One region of the Kitasatospora sp. NPDC097691 genome, then DNA from elsewhere that is predicted to be linked to it. Evidence: riboswitches for the same ligand, from Rfam matches in the RefSeq annotation. Region 1 holds a riboswitch; each other region holds the start of a gene.
The links. Region 1 has a riboswitch for cobalamin ahead of ABTY56_RS00355 (CoA-acylating methylmalonate-semialdehyde dehydrogenase). Riboswitches for the same ligand answer to the same signal wherever they lie in the genome.
Positions count from the first base shown of each region.

Region 2: it holds a riboswitch for cobalamin, as region 1 does, so the genes downstream of both, nicT (Nickel transporter NicT) here and ABTY56_RS00355 (CoA-acylating methylmalonate-semialdehyde dehydrogenase) in region 1, are expected to answer to the same signal.
Region 3: it holds a riboswitch for cobalamin, as region 1 does, so the genes downstream of both, ABTY56_RS29070 (cobalamin biosynthesis protein) here and ABTY56_RS00355 (CoA-acylating methylmalonate-semialdehyde dehydrogenase) in region 1, are expected to answer to the same signal.

Region 1 covers NZ_JBEORY010000001.1:85,154-90,185, forward strand. The annotation lists gene ABTY56_RS00350 (acyl-CoA dehydrogenase family protein) at 1-250, opposite strand, end outside; gene ABTY56_RS00355 (CoA-acylating methylmalonate-semialdehyde dehydrogenase) at 256-1,755, opposite strand; cobalamin riboswitch at 1,980-2,152, opposite strand; gene ABTY56_RS00360 (class I SAM-dependent methyltransferase) at 2,368-3,147, opposite strand; gene ABTY56_RS00365 (hypothetical protein) at 3,155-3,697, opposite strand; gene ABTY56_RS00370 (class I SAM-dependent methyltransferase) at 3,781-4,554, shown strand; gene ABTY56_RS00375 (DUF5958 family protein) at 4,608-5,003, opposite strand.
Region 2 covers NZ_JBEORY010000019.1:116,242-121,273, forward strand. The annotation lists gene ABTY56_RS16390 (helix-turn-helix domain-containing protein) at 1-280, opposite strand, end outside; gene ABTY56_RS16395 (EamA family transporter) at 480-1,334, shown strand; gene nicT (Nickel transporter NicT) at 1,524-2,639, opposite strand; cobalamin riboswitch at 2,672-2,887, opposite strand; gene ABTY56_RS16405 (ArsR/SmtB family transcription factor) at 2,969-3,352, shown strand; gene ABTY56_RS16410 (CDP-glycerol glycerophosphotransferase family protein) at 3,407-5,032, shown strand, end outside.
Region 3 covers NZ_JBEORY010000053.1:7,128-12,159, reverse strand. The annotation lists gene ABTY56_RS29080 (alpha/beta hydrolase) at 70-1,182, opposite strand; gene ABTY56_RS29075 (helix-turn-helix domain-containing protein) at 1,323-2,021, opposite strand; cobalamin riboswitch at 2,219-2,349, shown strand; gene ABTY56_RS29070 (cobalamin biosynthesis protein) at 2,503-3,489, shown strand; gene ABTY56_RS29065 (cobyric acid synthase) at 3,486-5,024, shown strand; gene ABTY56_RS29060 (putative cobaltochelatase) at 5,021-5,032, shown strand, end outside.

The DNA.
Region 1 (5,032 bases):
CGATGGACGGGCAGCCGGTCGCCAGCGCCTCGAAGACGAGCACGCCGTCGGCTCGGGTCAGCCCGGATCCGCCGGACTCGTCGCGGACGTACACGCCGGCCAGGCCCAGGTCGGCGGCCTTGCGCAGGACGTCCACGGGGAAGTGCTTGGTCTGGTCCCACTCGACGGCGTTCGGCGCGAGGTGTTCGCGGGCGAAGGCCCGGGTCGTGTCGACGATCGCGAGTTGATCGTCGGTCAGGTGCGTGTGCACGGCGTTCACCCCATCGTCGGCATGGTGAAGCTCGCGCCCTCCTTGACCCCGGAGGGCCAGCGCGAGGTGACGGTGCGGGTGCGGGTGTAGAAGCGGACGGAGTCCGGCCCGTGCTGGTTGAGGTCGCCGAAACCGGAGCGCTTCCAGCCGCCGAAGGTGTGGTAGGCGATCGGCACCGGGATGGGCACGTTGACACCGACCATGCCGGTGTTCACCCGGCGGGCGAAGTCCCGGGCGGTGTCGCCGTCCCGGGTGTAGATGGCGACGCCGTTGCCGGACTCGTGCTCGCTGGGCAGGCGCAGCGCCTCCTCGTAGTCGGCGGCGCGGACGACGGTCAGCACCGGGCCGAAGATCTCCTCCCGGTGGATCCGCATGTCCGGCGTCACCCGGTCGAACAGCGAGGCGCCGAGGAAGTAGCCGTCCTCGTGCCCCTCCAGGCGGAAGTCCCTGCCGTCGACGACGAGTTCGGCGCCCTCCTCGACCCCGATGTCCAGGTAGCCGCGGACGCGTTCCAGGGCGTCGCGGCCCACCAGCGGGCCGAAGTCGGCCGAAGGGTCGTCCGAGCGGCCGACCTTGAGCGCGGCGATCCGCTCGACCAGCTTCGCCACCAGGGCGTCCGCGGTCTCCTCCCCCACCGGGACGGCCACCGAGATCGCCATGCAGCGCTCGCCGGCCGAGCCGTACCCGGCGCCGACCAGCGCGTCGGCCGCCTGGTCGAGGTCGGCGTCCGGCATCACGATCATGTGGTTCTTCGCCCCGCCGAAGCACTGCGCGCGCTTCCCGTGCGCGGCGGCCGTGGCGTACACGTACTGCGCGATCGGCGTGGACCCGACGAAGCCGAGCGCCTGCACCCGCGGGTCCTCCAGCAGGGTGTCCACCGCCTCCTTGTCGCCGTTGACCACGTTGAGCACGCCCGGCGGCAGCCCGGCCTCCAGGAACAGCTCGGCCAGCCGCAGCGGCACCGAGGGGTCCCGCTCGGAGGGCTTGAGGACGAAGGCGTTGCCGCAGGCCAGCGCGGGCGCGGCCTTCCAGAGCGGGATCATCGCGGGGAAGTTGAACGGGGTGATGCCGGCGACGACGCCGAGCGGCTGGCGCATCGAGTACACGTCGATGCCGGTGCCGGCGTTGTCGCTGAACTCGCCCTTCAGCAGGTGCGGGATGCCGGCGGCGAACTCCACGACCTCCAGGCCGCGTTGGAGGTCGCCGTGGGCGTCGGCGACGGTCTTGCCGTGCTCGGCGGAGAGCAGCCGGGCCAGCTCCTCCTTCTCCTGCTCGACCAGCTGCAGGAAGCGCAGCAGCACCCGGGCGCGGCGTTGCGGATTCCGGGCCGCCCACGCGGGCTGGGCCTGCGCGGCGTCGGCGATCACCGCCTCGGCCTCGGCACGGCTCGCCAGCGGCACCCGGGCCTGCACCCGGCCGGTGTTGGGGTCGTACACGTCGCCGAAGCGGCCAGAGGTGCCGGCGACGGGCTTGCCGCCGACGAAGTGGGTCAGTTCACGGACCATCGGTTCCTTCTCTCGACAGGATCGGGGAGAGGAGGAGTGGAGGCCGCCGCCGACGGGCGGGCGCACGGTGGCGCGGCCCCGCGGCGTCACGGTGGCGGTGGCGGTGGCATGACGAACCGTCAGAGCAGGTGAGCCTGAGCCCCGGCAGTCGTCGGCACAGGACAGCCAGGAGCAGCGGAACGGGAGCAGCCCGGAGTCATGCGTGTCGTCTCCATCCTCGTGGAAAACACGGATCACCCGCGGCCGGTATCCTGACTCCCGGATCGACGCACGCCCCCGGGCCTTCCCGGCTGGCTGCCAGTGGCCGTCTCCTGCGAGGACGAACTCCCCGGTCACAGTGGCGGGACCGTGCCGGACTCACACCGGCTTCCCTGACACCGCGGACCTGCCATCGACCATATAGTTGGACGTCCTAGTAAGTCCAGGGGTCCGAGCACGCGTCGCGTCATCGGTATCCCACTGGGCCGAACGCCACGCGGGTCGTGCGAATGCCCCGGAGAGGTGATTCCGAGCCGTCTCCCGGATGAAACGGTGCCCGCACCGGCGGGGACCGCCGGCCGGACCTTCCGGACTCCCTCAACTCTTCCGTATCTGCACAGGGCGGACGCCGGATCAGTCGATCTCCTTGCGCGCCTCGATCAGGAAGCGCGCCGAGTGCGCCACGAACGGGCCCTCGGAGCGGATCCGGGCGTCCAGCTCGCGCAGCCGGTCCCGGTAGGCGTCGACGGTGAAGCCCGGGACCATCCAGATCACCTTGCGCAGGAAGTACACCACCGCACCGATGTCGCGGAACTCCATCCGCAGCCGCTCGGAGCGCAGATCGACCACCTCCAGCCCGGCGGCGCGGGCCTCCTCGCTCTCGACCTCGGGACGACGGCCCTCGCGCGCCTCCGGCTGCGGCCCGAGGAAGTACTCGACCAGCTCGAAGACGGACGCCGGGCCCACGTGCTGGGCGAAGTAGCTGCCCCCGGGCCGCAGCACCCGGGCGATCTCCGTCCACCAGGCCCGCACCGGGTGCCGGCTGGTGACCAGGTCGAAGGCTTCGTCGGCGAACGGCAGCGGGGGCTCGTCCTGGTCCGCGACCACCACCGCGCCCAGCGGGTGCAGGAGCCGCGTGGCGCGGGCGATGTTCGGTGGCCAGGACTCGGTCGCGGCGAGGACCGGCGGGAGCCATCCCTTCGGCTCGGCGAGCCGCAGGGCACCGGCCAGCACCTCGCCACCGCCGGTCTGGATGTCCAGGGCCGCCACCGTCGTGCCCAGCCGCTCGGACAGCAGCCGCTGGTAGCCCCAGGAAGGGCGCTCCTCGGTGGCGCGGCCGTCCAGCCAGGAGAAGTCCCAGCCGTCCACGGACACGGTCTCGGCCTCGGCGATCAGCTCTTCGAAGGTGCGCATGCACGCATCATCCCGGCGTGGGCTCCGCACAGCCACCGGATTCCGCGCCGGGCGCGTACCGAAGCACCAGCTCAAACCGCATCCGCAGACTCCCGGCGGCGATCACCCCGGTCACCGGCTCCGTGCCGCCGCCGTCCGCCTCGAAGGCCACCAGCACACCCGGCGACTCGCCGCACTGCCGCTCGACCGCCTGCCGCTCCTCGCACGTGGGCACCCGGAACACCGGGTCCTGGAAAGCCGCCGGGCAGCGGACGTACAGCGGATCGGCGAAGACCAGCTCCAGGCCGTGGTGGTAGGACAGGTCGTACCCGGCCGCCAGGCGCAACTCGCCCGGGCGCCAGGAGAAGACGTCCCAGTCCCACCAGGAACCCTCGGGCAGCTCGACCGGCTGCTCCTCCGGGCGTGCTCCGGGGCACGCCCCCGGGCCGGCAGCCGGCGCCGCTTCCGGCTCGGCTTCCGGCTCGGCTTCCGGCCCGGCTTCCGGCCCGGCTTCCGGCTGGGCTTCCGGCTGGGCTCGACGAGCGGTCGTTCGTTGCTGCTCCGGATCCACCCGGTCCCCCTTCTCTCCCCCCGGCCCGTGACGCCTTCGAAAACCGGTACCCCGCAGCGGACTTCCTCCGCGACGATGGTGGCATGACCAGCTCCCCCATCGCGCGTTTCTATGACGCCTTCGCGGCCGGCTACCACCTCCTCTACGCCGACTGGGAGGCCTCCGTCGCCCGCCAGGGCGCCGCGCTGGACACTCTGATCCGGGACCGCCTCGGCGACCGCGCCGCCGAGGTGCTGGACTGCGCCTGCGGCATCGGCACCCAGGCGATCGGCCTCGCCGGGCGGGGGCACCGGGTCACCGGCACGGACATCAGCCCGGTGGCCGCCGGGCGCGCCGCCGTCGAGGCCGCCCGGTTCGGGCTCGACCTCCCCATCGCGACCGCCGACATGCGGCAACTCCCCTTCTCGGACGGCTGCTTCGACGTCGTCGTCTGCGCCGACAACGCACTGCCCCACCTGCTCACCCCCGGGGACGTCCTGGCCGCGCTCGGTGAGATGCGCCGTGTCCTGCGCCCGGGCGGCCTGCTGCTGCTCACCACCCGTCCGTACGACGAACTGCGCCGCAGCCGGCCGTCCTCCACGCCGCCGCAGACCACCGAGCGGGAGGGGCGGAGGTCCGTCGTCTTCCAGCTCTGGCAGTGGCACGAGGACGGCGAACGGTACGACCTGGAGCTGTTCCAGCTGCTGCGCGACGACGCCGGGCAGTGGCGGGTCGATGCCCACCGCTCCACCTACTGGGCGCTCACCCGGGCGCAGTCGAGCGGCTACGCCGAGGAAGCCGGCTTCACCGGGGCGGCCTGGAGGGAACCCGCCGACAACGGGTTCTTCCAGCCGGTCCTGATCGCCCTGAGGCCCTGAGCCCTGGCCTGGCGGCCCGCCAGGAAGAGCTCAGGGCCGCCTCCCGCCACGGATCACGCCCCGCCGGGACGACGAGCCACCAGGTGGTGCCACTCGTGCCCGCACCCCGCGGCGCAGAACCGTTCCCGGCGTCGCGCATCGGCGAGACCCAAGGTGTGCACCAGCAGACGGAACGCCTTGATCCGCTCGTGCGCCGGGGTCAACGCGGCCACCTTCCCCAGCTGGTGCTCGATCGGCCCCCGCGTGACCAGGACGCACGGCGTGTACGTCGGCCTGAGCCCGGCCAGCCGGACGGCCTCCGACGCGTCGTCCGTGCCGGCACGAGCCTGCCGGCAGAACTGATCGAGCTCCCGCAGCACGAGGCGCTGGTCCTCGTCCGCCAGCCCCTCGAACCAGCCGATCCCTTCCGCCATCGGCCGCAAGCCCTGCGCCAGCTCGTTGAGGATCACTGCCCGCTCGTACATCCGCCCCTCCTGCG
Region 2 (5,032 bases), on a different contig from region 1:
CCGACCCGGCCCACAGCGGCACGGCCTGGTCGGCCGGCACGATCCGGACGTCCGGACCCCTCTCGTAGTCGAGCATCGTGGCGATCGAGACGCCCAGTGCGTCGCCGAGCCGGACGACGGTGGCCACGCTGGGGTTGGTACGACCCTGCTCGATCTGGACGATCATGCCGCGGCTCACGCCGGAGCGGGCGGCGAGGGCGTCCAGGGTGTGGCCACGCTCGGTGCGCAGCCGCTTGAGGTTGCGGGCGAGGGCCCGGGAGACGAGGTCAGGATCCGGCACGCGGTCAGTCCTCCGGTGTGTCCACTGGTCGAAACAGTACGGAATAGTGTTCTGCAAGTTCAGTTTGTTGCACTACGCTGCCAGCCTCGGCAACGAGTCCACCCGACTGTACTTCGGAGTGCATTGTGCTGTCCTTGAATCCCTCCCCACCCGGCAGACCCACCGAGCCCACGAACCCCCTACGGCCCGGGGCCCGCCCGTGACCGCCCTGCTCGCGCTCTCCGCCAGCCTGCTCTGGGGCGTCGCCGACTTCGGCGGCGGCGCACTCGCCCGGCGGCTGCCCGCGCTCGCCGTGGTGGTCGCCTCCCAGGCGGCGGCCGCCGCCGTGCTGCTGGCCGCCGTCGTCGCCACCGGCGGCTGGACCGACGCCTCCCCCGCCCTCTGGTACGCCGTCGCGGCCGGGGTGATCGGCCCGTTCGCGGTCCTCGCCTTCTACCGGGCGCTCGCACTCGGCCCGATGGGCGTGGTCTCGCCGCTGACCACCGTCTCCGTCCTCGTACCCGTCGGCGTCGGCCTCGCCCTCGGCGACCGCCCGGGCCCCGGCCGGATCGCCGGGATCGCGGTCGCGGTGGCCGGCGTCGTACTGGCCGCCGGGCCCGAGCGCGGCGGCCGGGCCGCCGCCCGCAGCACACTGCTGCTCACCCTGGGCGCCGCCCTGAGCTTCGGCACGGTGATGGCCCTGATCGCGCACGCCTCGACCGGCGGCGGCCTGCTGCTGGTGCTGTGCGTCCAGCGGGTCTGCAACGTCGCCGTCGGCGGCGCCACCCTGCTGGCCGGCCTGCGTCGCTCCGGGGGTACGGCCGGCCTGCTGCCCGGACTGCGGGCCCGGCTGCCGCTGCTCACCGCGGTCGGGCTGGCCGACGTCATCGCCAACGCCGTCTTCGCGATGGCCTCGCACCGCGGCTCGGCCACCGTGGCCGCCGTCCTGTCCTCGCTCTACCCCGTGGTCACCGCGTTGATGGCCCGCGGGGTGTTCAAGGAGCGGCTGCGCCCGGTCCAGGTGGTCGGCGCCGGGCTCGCCGTCGCGGGCACCCTGCTGCTCGCGGCCGCATGAGAGTCGCTCATGACGCTGCCCCATGAGCCGTGCTCATGGGGCAGCGTCATGAGCCGGCCTCATGGCCCGAGGACATGAGCCGACCTCATGGGTGCCCCCCATGAGTCACGCTCATGCCGCACCCCCATGAGAGGCACTCATACCCCCGGCTCAGGACCCTTCAGGACCCTTCAGGACCTCTCGGCACCCTCAGGACCCCTCGGGCGCCCAGCGCTTCTCGACCCGGGCGAGCTTCCAGTACCCGATCGCCACCGCCCAGACCACCACGAACAGCCCGGCGATCGCGTAGCCGACGTTGTCCAGCGAGATGCCCGCGATCCAGCCGCTCACCGGGTCGGTCAGGTCGAGTTTCTCGTGCAGCACACCGACCAGCTCGATGGTGCCGATGATGAAGGCCACCGCGATCGACAGCCCCGTGATGGTCAGGTTGTAGTACACCTTGCGCACCGGGTTGGCGAAGGCCCACTGGTACGCGAAGTTCATGAACGTCCCGTCCAGGGTGTCGAACAGGCTCATCCCGGCCGCGAACAGCAGCGGCAGGCAGACGATCGCGTACCAGGGCAGCCCGGAGGCCGCACCCGAGCCGGCCATCACCATCAGGGTGACCTCGGTCGCGGTGTCGAAGCCCAGGCCCAGCACCATGCCGACCGGGAACATCTGCCCGGGCCGGGTGATCGACCGGGTGGCCCGGTTCAGCACCCGGGCCATGAAGCCGCGCGAGTCGAGGTGCGCCTCCAGCTCCGCCTCGTCGTACTGCCCGGCCCGCATCGCCCGGAACACCTTGAGGATCCCGAGCAGCGCCGCCAGGTTGAGCGCCCCGATCAGGTACAGGAACGCGCCGGAGGCCGTCGTCCCGACCATCCCGAGCCACTGGTGGGTGGTCGACTCGTCGTCCATCAGCGTGTTCGCCAGCTGCGCGCCGCCCGCCACCAGGGCGGCCATGACGACCACCATCGAGGAGTGCCCGAGGGCGAACCAGAAGCCCACCGAGACCGGCCGCTTGCCGTCCGCCATCAGCTTGCGGGTGGTGTTGTCGATCACCGCGATGTGGTCGGCGTCGAAGGCGTGCCGCATCCCGAGGGTGTACGCGGTGATCCCCAGGCCCACCCCGAAGACCTGGGTACCGACCGCGTACCGCTCGGGTGCCACCAGGAAGACGAGCGTCCCGAAGGCCACCACGTGCATGGCCAGGATCACGCCCATCAGCCCGGCCGTACGGACGGTGTCCTCGCGCCTCCACCGGAAGGTGGGCAACACGGAGGGCGCCGCCCCGGCGTCCGTGGCGGCGGTTTCGGGCAGGGTCATCTGCGGATCACGCTCCAGCACCTCGTGGAATCACTTCGTGAGATGCCGCGGCCGGTCTCCTGGCTTACGGGACACGCCCGTACCCGCCTTCCCGGGCACGCGAGGCGCCCAGTGACGTCGTGGGTACGGACGGCGCTCCCCCGCGGACGGGGGAACGGCCCGATCACAGTGGCGAGGGCCGCTCCGGACTCCGGACCCCTGAGGATCCGTCACCGGTCTTCCCGAGCACCACGGCGGGCTACACGGTAGGGCCAGGCCCCGACCCATGCAAGGCTGCGCACCTGCGCAGGTGTCCAGGATCACAGCTGCCTGCCTGCAAGAATGTCCGCATGCATCTCGTACCGACCGACCGCGCGGGCCACCGCACCATCGACGGACACCGGGTCTGCGAGGCCATCGCCGCGATCGGTGACGCCGCGCACGTCCGGTCCTGGGCCGAGCGGTTCTCGCTGCTCGCCGACCCTGGGCGACTCGCCCTGCTGCTCGCCCTCCACCGGGCCGGTCCGCTCGCCGTCACCGACCTCGCGGTCGCCACCGGCATGCGCGACCCCGCCGTCTCCCAGGCCCTGCGGCTGCTCCGCACGGCCGGCGTGGTCACCGGCGACAAGGACGGACGCGTCGTGCGCTACCGGCTCGTCGACCAGGACATGCGCCCCCTCCTCGACGAGTGCGCCGCCGCCGAGCACCACGAGCCCACCGCCGCGGCAGGCTGACCGACACTCGGGAAACACGGCCACGGCGGCACCCCGGATGAGTACGATCATGGTGTGCCGTCCCACCCCCACGCCTGGCCCGCCGACCGCTGGAACACCCGACCGGTCAAGGCCCGCGTGCTGGCGGTCGCCCGCACCCTCACGTCGGCCACCCGGGTCCTGGACGTCCTCACCCTGCTGGACCCGGAGGGCGTCGAGCGGTACTTCACCGTCAACCCCGGTTCCGCCTTCGCCGATCGCGCCCTGGACGAGTACCTGCGCGGCCTGCCCGGCTTCACCCTGCTGGACTGGGAGGACGCCGTCCGGCACCGCTTCGACCTGGCCGTCGCCTGCGCCGTGCACTCCTCCATGCACCGCCTGGACGCCCGGCTCGTGGTGCTCCCGCACGGCGCCGGCTACAACCGCCTGGTGACCGAGTCCACCGGCGACACGGTCAGCGCCGCTGGCCTCTCCCGCAACGAACTCACCCACCGCGGGCAGGTGTTCGTGGACGTCCTCGGCCTCTCCCACCCCGAGCAGCTGGACCGCCTGCGGGCCTCCTGCCCCGAGGCACTGGACGTCGCCCGGGTCGTCGGCGACCCGTGCTTCGACCGGATGCTGCGCAGCCTGCGCTCCCGCGACGCCTACCGCGCCGCGCTCGGCGCCGTCGACGGCCGACGGCTCGTCGTCGTCAACTCCACCTGGAGCGAGCACTCGTTATTCGGCCGCCGCCCCGACCTGCCCCAGCGCCTGGTCCGCCGGCTGCCCGCCGACGAGTACACCGTCGCCGTCGTCCTGCACCCCAACATCTGGAGCCGGCACGACCCCGAGGCCCTGCTCGGCGCAGCCCGCCGGATGGGCCTTCGCCTGGTCCCGCCGCACCAGGGCTGGCAGGCCGCCCTGGTCGCCGCCGACTGCCTGATCGGCGACCACGGCTCGGTCTCCGTCTACGGCGCCGCCCTGGAGCGGCCCACCGTGCTGGTCGCCACCGGCGCCGCCGAACTCGACCCGCGCTCCCCCGGCTACGCCTTCGGCCAGGCCGCACCCGTGCTCGACCCCGACGGCGACCTCGCCGCCCAGCTCGAACTGGCCCTGGGCAAACAGGACCCGGCCGCCCTGCGCCCGCTCACCGACCGCTCGCTGAGCCGCCGCGGCCGCTCCGCCGAGCTGCTGCGCCCACTGCTCTACTCCTTCCTGGAACAGCTGGACGAACCCGGGGACGAACCGCTCCTGCCGCCCTACCCCAGGCCGGTCCCGCGGCCGGGAACCACCGACGCGCCCACCGCGTACGACGTCGAGGGCGAGAGCGAGGGCACCGAGGTCAGCCTGCGGCGCTACCCCTTCGACCCGGCCGACCACATCCCGCGCGGCTTCCACGCGCTCACCGACGAGCACCCCGGTGACGCCCTGCGCTACACCGCCGAGGTGCTGGCCCGCACCGAGGCCCGCGCCGAGCGCCCCGCCACCCACTGGCTCGCCGACACCGCCGCCGAACTCCCCGGCCTCGCCGTCGCGGTGGCCGCCCTCGGCCCGGCCCGCCACCTGCTCCGGCTGCGTACCGGGCTACTCCTCGAAGCCCGCGCCGAACCGGACTGGGGCAGCCCCGAGCCCCGCCTCGACCCGCTGCTGCTCGGCTCCGCCGTCGCCTGCTGGCTCGCCGACGGCGGCGACCCGGCCGGCCTCGCCGAGCACGGGCTCACC
Region 3 (5,032 bases), on a different contig from region 1:
AGTCCCCGGCCCCCGGCCCCCGGCCCCGGCGCCCGGCCCCGGCCCTGGCCCTCGGCCCCCGCCCTTCGGTCAGAGCAGCGGGGTGAGCCAGCGGCGGAGTAGTTCGGTGTAGTGGTCGGGAGTGGTGTTCCACAGGGTGGCGTGGTCGGCGCCGGGGAAGATCTGGAGGTTGACCACGTCGGGGCGGGCGGCGGCGAGGCGTTCGGCGCTGCCGAACGGGGAGACCCGGTCGTCCGGACTGTGCAGGAGCAGGGTGGGGACGCGCAGGTCGGTGCCCTCGGCGATGCGGGAGAAGTCGGCGAGGTCGACCCCGGTGCGGCCCCGGGCGGCGAGGACGCCGAGTTCGGCGGCGGCGCCGCGGAAGCCGAGCCGTTCGGCGTCGCGGCGGGCGGTGGCCGGCAGGTCGAGGACCGGCGAGTCGAGGATCAGGCCGCTGATGGCGTGGGCCCAGGCCGAGCGGGCCGCCGTCTGCAGGACCATCGTGGCGCCGACCGACCAGCCGTAGAGGATCACCCGGCTCGCGCCGTTGTCGAGCGCCAGCCGTACCGCCGCCTCGACGTCCCGCCACTCGGTCTCGCCGAAGTGGCTGTACCCGTCCGGGGAGGCCGGGGCGCCCTCGTCGCCGCGGTAGGTGACGGCGAGGACGGGCAGGCCGAAGCGGTCGAGGACGGGCAGCACCGGAAGGGTCTGCTGGCGGTCGGTCTCGGGGCCGTGGACGAGGATCACCCAGGTGCCGCGCTTGCCGTCGAGGTGCCAGGCGGGGAGCGCACCGAGTTCCCCGTCGACGGAGGTGTCGGTGTGGGCGAGGCCGAGTGCCCGGGTGGGGTCGCCCAGGTGGACGCGGGGGGTGAAGCGGACCTCGGTGCCGGGGGTGAGCGTGCCCTGGTCGGCACGGACCAGCCGGCGGGTGACGCCCTGCTCGTCGCTGTGCAGGACGTCCTCGACGACGGCGTGGCCGTTGTCGCCCCACTCGACCGCCCAGCGGCCGGGACGCAGGCTCTCGGGGCCGCGGGTGAAGGTGACCCGCCCCGCGCCGAGGCTCCGGACCACGACCGGCCCGGCCTCCCGGACGGCGGTCACCGGGCGGACCATTCGCTCGGAAGCCCGACGGCCGATCACCAGGACGACGGCCCCGGTTCCGACGGCGGCGGCCGCCACGACGGCAGCGGTTCCCCAGCGCATATCGTTCCCCGCTCTGTTGGTCTCGGACCGGACGGTGTTCGTACACCAGTCCACCGGCGCCCCGCCCACCCGGCCACCGGACTGACCCGTCCGGGTCACGGCCCCCGGATCCGCTGTCGGAGGATCGACTGCCTCTCCTGCTACGAGTTCGGCCCGGTGGCGCTCGCGGTGGCGAGGAGGTGCCAGAAGCGGGGGGTGAGGGAGTCGGTGGCCGGGGGTGGGGCGGTGCGGGCGGTGGCGCCCCAATGGGTGGGGACGTGGTGTTCCTGGTGGAGGGCGGCGAGGGCCTCGGCGAGGGTGTCGGCGGGGGCGGGGACGATGCGGGCGAGGGCGCGGAGGTGGGGCTGCCAGCGGCCGGTGACGCACTGGCGGAGGAGGTGGTCGAGGGCCTCCCGGCGGCCGGTGGCCTCGACGAGTTCGGGCAGGTCGAGGCCGAGGACCTCGGCGAGGGCGCGGGTCTGCTCCTCGTCGCCGTCCCAGCGGTCGGTCAGTTCGGCCTGCCGGTAGGAGTCGAGGGTGGTGCCGGTGCGCTCGGCGACGGCCGCCTGGCCGAGTTCGCGGGCGACGCGGTGGTCGCGCAGCCGGACCGGGCGGGGGTCCATCAGCTGGGCGGCGGGGCACCAGAGGGCGCGGGCGAGGGCGATGAACTCCGGTTCGCTGGGCCGGAGCTCGCCGTCCTCCCAGGCGAGGACGTGGGCGGGCAGCAGCCGCACGCCGTGTGCGGCCAGGCCCTCGGCGACCTGCTCGGGGGTGAGGCCGAGGGCGGCCCGGTGGGCGCGGGCGGCCGCGGGTGAGAACGGCACCGGCGGCGGGGCGGCGGGGGGCTTTCTGCGACGCATGCCACCGAACGCTAGGCGCGGACCACGGCGCGGCCCCAGCAACCGAACCCACGAAGCGGCCGACCGGGGGGCGGTGCCGCGCTGGGCGATCCCACAGCTCGTCGGCCGGTGTCCCGTGTGACCAACCCCTCCGTGACCTCGGTTGACTCCCGGTTCGGCCGCGTGATGGGATCCTGGGGCCAATCGGAGGCATGGAGAGGAAGCCGGTGCGAGTCCGGCGCGGTCCCGCCACTGTCACCGGGGAGCACGCCCGGATTCTCGCCACGGCGGGCCGTCAGAAGCCGCTGGAAGGCCCCGGGGGTGCGTCCGACCCGGAAGCCAGGAGACTCTCGCCCCCGCTACGTCGATCCAGGGCGCGGACCCTGAGTGAGGACACGCACGCGATGCAGGCTGCCCCGCCCGGCCGGACCCCGAGCTGCCTTCCGCCGAGTTGTCTCCCGGTGAGTTGCCGCCCGGTGGGTTGCCTTCCGGCGTGCGGCCGGTGACCGTCCGTCCTGCCGCCGACCGCCCCTGGGGCCGAGCCGCCGCGTTCGCGGTGGGCGCCGTGGCGGGCTACGCCGCCGACGCCCGCTTCGCGGACCCGCGCCGGGGCCACCCGGTGGCCGTCTTCGGCAGCGCCGCCACCCGGCTGGAGCGGCGGCTGTGGCGCGACGACCGTACGGCCGGGGCCGGGTACACGGCGCTGTGCGTGGGCGCGGTCGCGGCGGGCGCGCTCGCCCTGGACCGTACCGTCGGCCGGCGCCCGCTGGGCCGGGCCGCGCTGGCGGCGGCCGCGACCTGGACCGTGCTCGGCGGCACCTCGCTGACCCGGGAGGCCCGCACCATCGGCCGCTCGCTGCGGCACGGCGACCTGCGGGCCGCGCGGGAGCGGCTGCCGCACCTGTGCGGGCGGGACCCGAGCGGGCTGGACGAGCAGCAGATCGCCCGCGCGGTGGTCGAGTCGGTGGCCGAGAACACCGCCGACGCCGTGGTGAACGCGCTCGCCTGGGGCGCCCTGGCGGGCACGCCCGGGCTGCTGGCCTTCCGCGCGGTGAACACCCTGGACGCCATGGTGGGCCACCGCTCGCCGCGCTACGCCCGGTTCGGCTGGGCCTCGGCCCGGCTGGACGACCTGGCGGGCTGGCCCGGCGCCCGGCTGACGGCCCTGCTGACGGTGGCCGCCGCCCCGCAGCCGCGGACGGCCTGGCGGGTCTGGCGGCGCGACGGCTCCTCGCACCCGAGCCCGAACGCCGGTCAGGCGGAGTCGGCGTTCGCCGGCGCGGTGGGCGTACGGCTGGGCGGGACGCTGCAGTACGGCGAGCGCGTCGAGCACCGGCCGGTGCTGGGCGCGGAGCTGCGGCCGGTGACGGTGGACGACATCGAACGGGCCTGCACGCTCTCCCAGCGGGTGGGCGCGCTGGCTCTGGGTACGACGGTCGCGGGGCACGTCCTGCTGCGCGCGCTCCGCGGGAAGAGGGGAAGGGCATGACGAACGCGCTGCTGGTCGCCGGGACGACCTCGGACGCGGGCAAGAGCGTGGTCACGGCCGGCATCTGCCGCTGGCTGGCCCGCCAGGGCGTGCGGGTCGCGCCGTTCAAGGCACAGAACATGTCGTTGAACTCCTTCGTCACCGCCGACGGCGCCGAGATCGGACGCGCCCAGGCGATGCAGGCGCAGGCCGCCCGGGTGGAGCCGGAGGCGGCGATGAACCCGGTGCTGCTGAAGCCCGGCGCGGACGGCCGCAGCCAGGTGGTGCTGCTGGGCAAGCCGGTCGCCGAGGTGGGCGCGCTGGACTACCGCGAGCGCAAGCCCGTCCTGCTGGAGCGCGCCCTGGAGTGCCTGGCCGATCTGCGCCGCCGCTACGAGGTGGTCGTCTGCGAGGGCGCAGGATCGCCCGCCGAGATCAACCTGCGTGACCGCGACATCGCCAACATGGGCCTGGCCACGGCCGCCGGGCTGCCGGTGGTGGTGGTCGGGGACATCGACCGGGGCGGCGTGTTCGCGGCGATGTACGGGACGCTGGCGCTGCTGTCGGCGGAGGACCAGCGGCACGTGGCGGGCTGGTTCGTCAACAAGTTCCGCGGCGACGCGCGGCTCCTCGCGCCCGGGCTGGAGATGCTGCACGAGCTGACCGGCCGTCCGGTGCTGGGCACCCTGCCGATGCTGCCCGGGCTGTGGCTGGACGCCGAGGACTCGCTGGACCTGTCGACCGTGGTGGACCGGGTCGACGGGCGCGGGCCGCTCGGGGCGGACGTGCTGCGGGTGGCCGTGGTGCGCTTCCCCCGGCTGTCCAACTTCACCGACGTGGACGCGCTGGCGCAGGAGCCCGGCGTCCTGGTGCGCTGGGCCACCAGGCCGGAGGAGCTGGCCGACGCCGACCTGGTGGTGCTGCCCGGCACCCGGGCCACCGTGGCGGACCTCGCCTGGCTGCGCGAGCGCGGCCTGGAGCCGGCGCTGAAGGCGCGGGCGGCGGCCGGGCTGCCGATCCTCGGGGTGTGCGGCGGCTACCAGATGCTGGCGCGCGGGATCGTCGACGAGGTGGAGTCCAAGGCGGGCGCCGTCGACGGGCTCGGCCTGCTGCCGACGCAGGTGCGCTTCGGCGTCGAGAAGGTGCTGGCGCGGCCGGTCGGCGAGGCGTACGGGCAGCGGGTCGTGGGCTACGAGATCCACCACGGGGTGGTGACCGTGGAGGGCGGCGAAGCGTTCGTCTCCGATGGCCAGGGGCGGAGCCTGGACGGGTGCCGGGTGGGACCGGTCTGGGGCACCACCTGGCACGGCGCGCTGGAGAACGACGGCTTCCGCCGCGAACTCCTGCGCGAGGTCGCCGACCTGGCCGGGCGGGCGTTCGTGCCGGCGCCGGACATCTCGTTCGCCGAGGCGCGCGAGGCCCGGCTGGACCGGCTGGGCGACCTGATCGAGGAACACGCGGACACCGACGCGCTGTGGAAGCTGATCGAGGGCGGGGTGCCGGCGGCCGGATCGCTGCCGTTCCTGGCGCCCGGGGCACCTGGGAGTGACGCATGACTGACGTC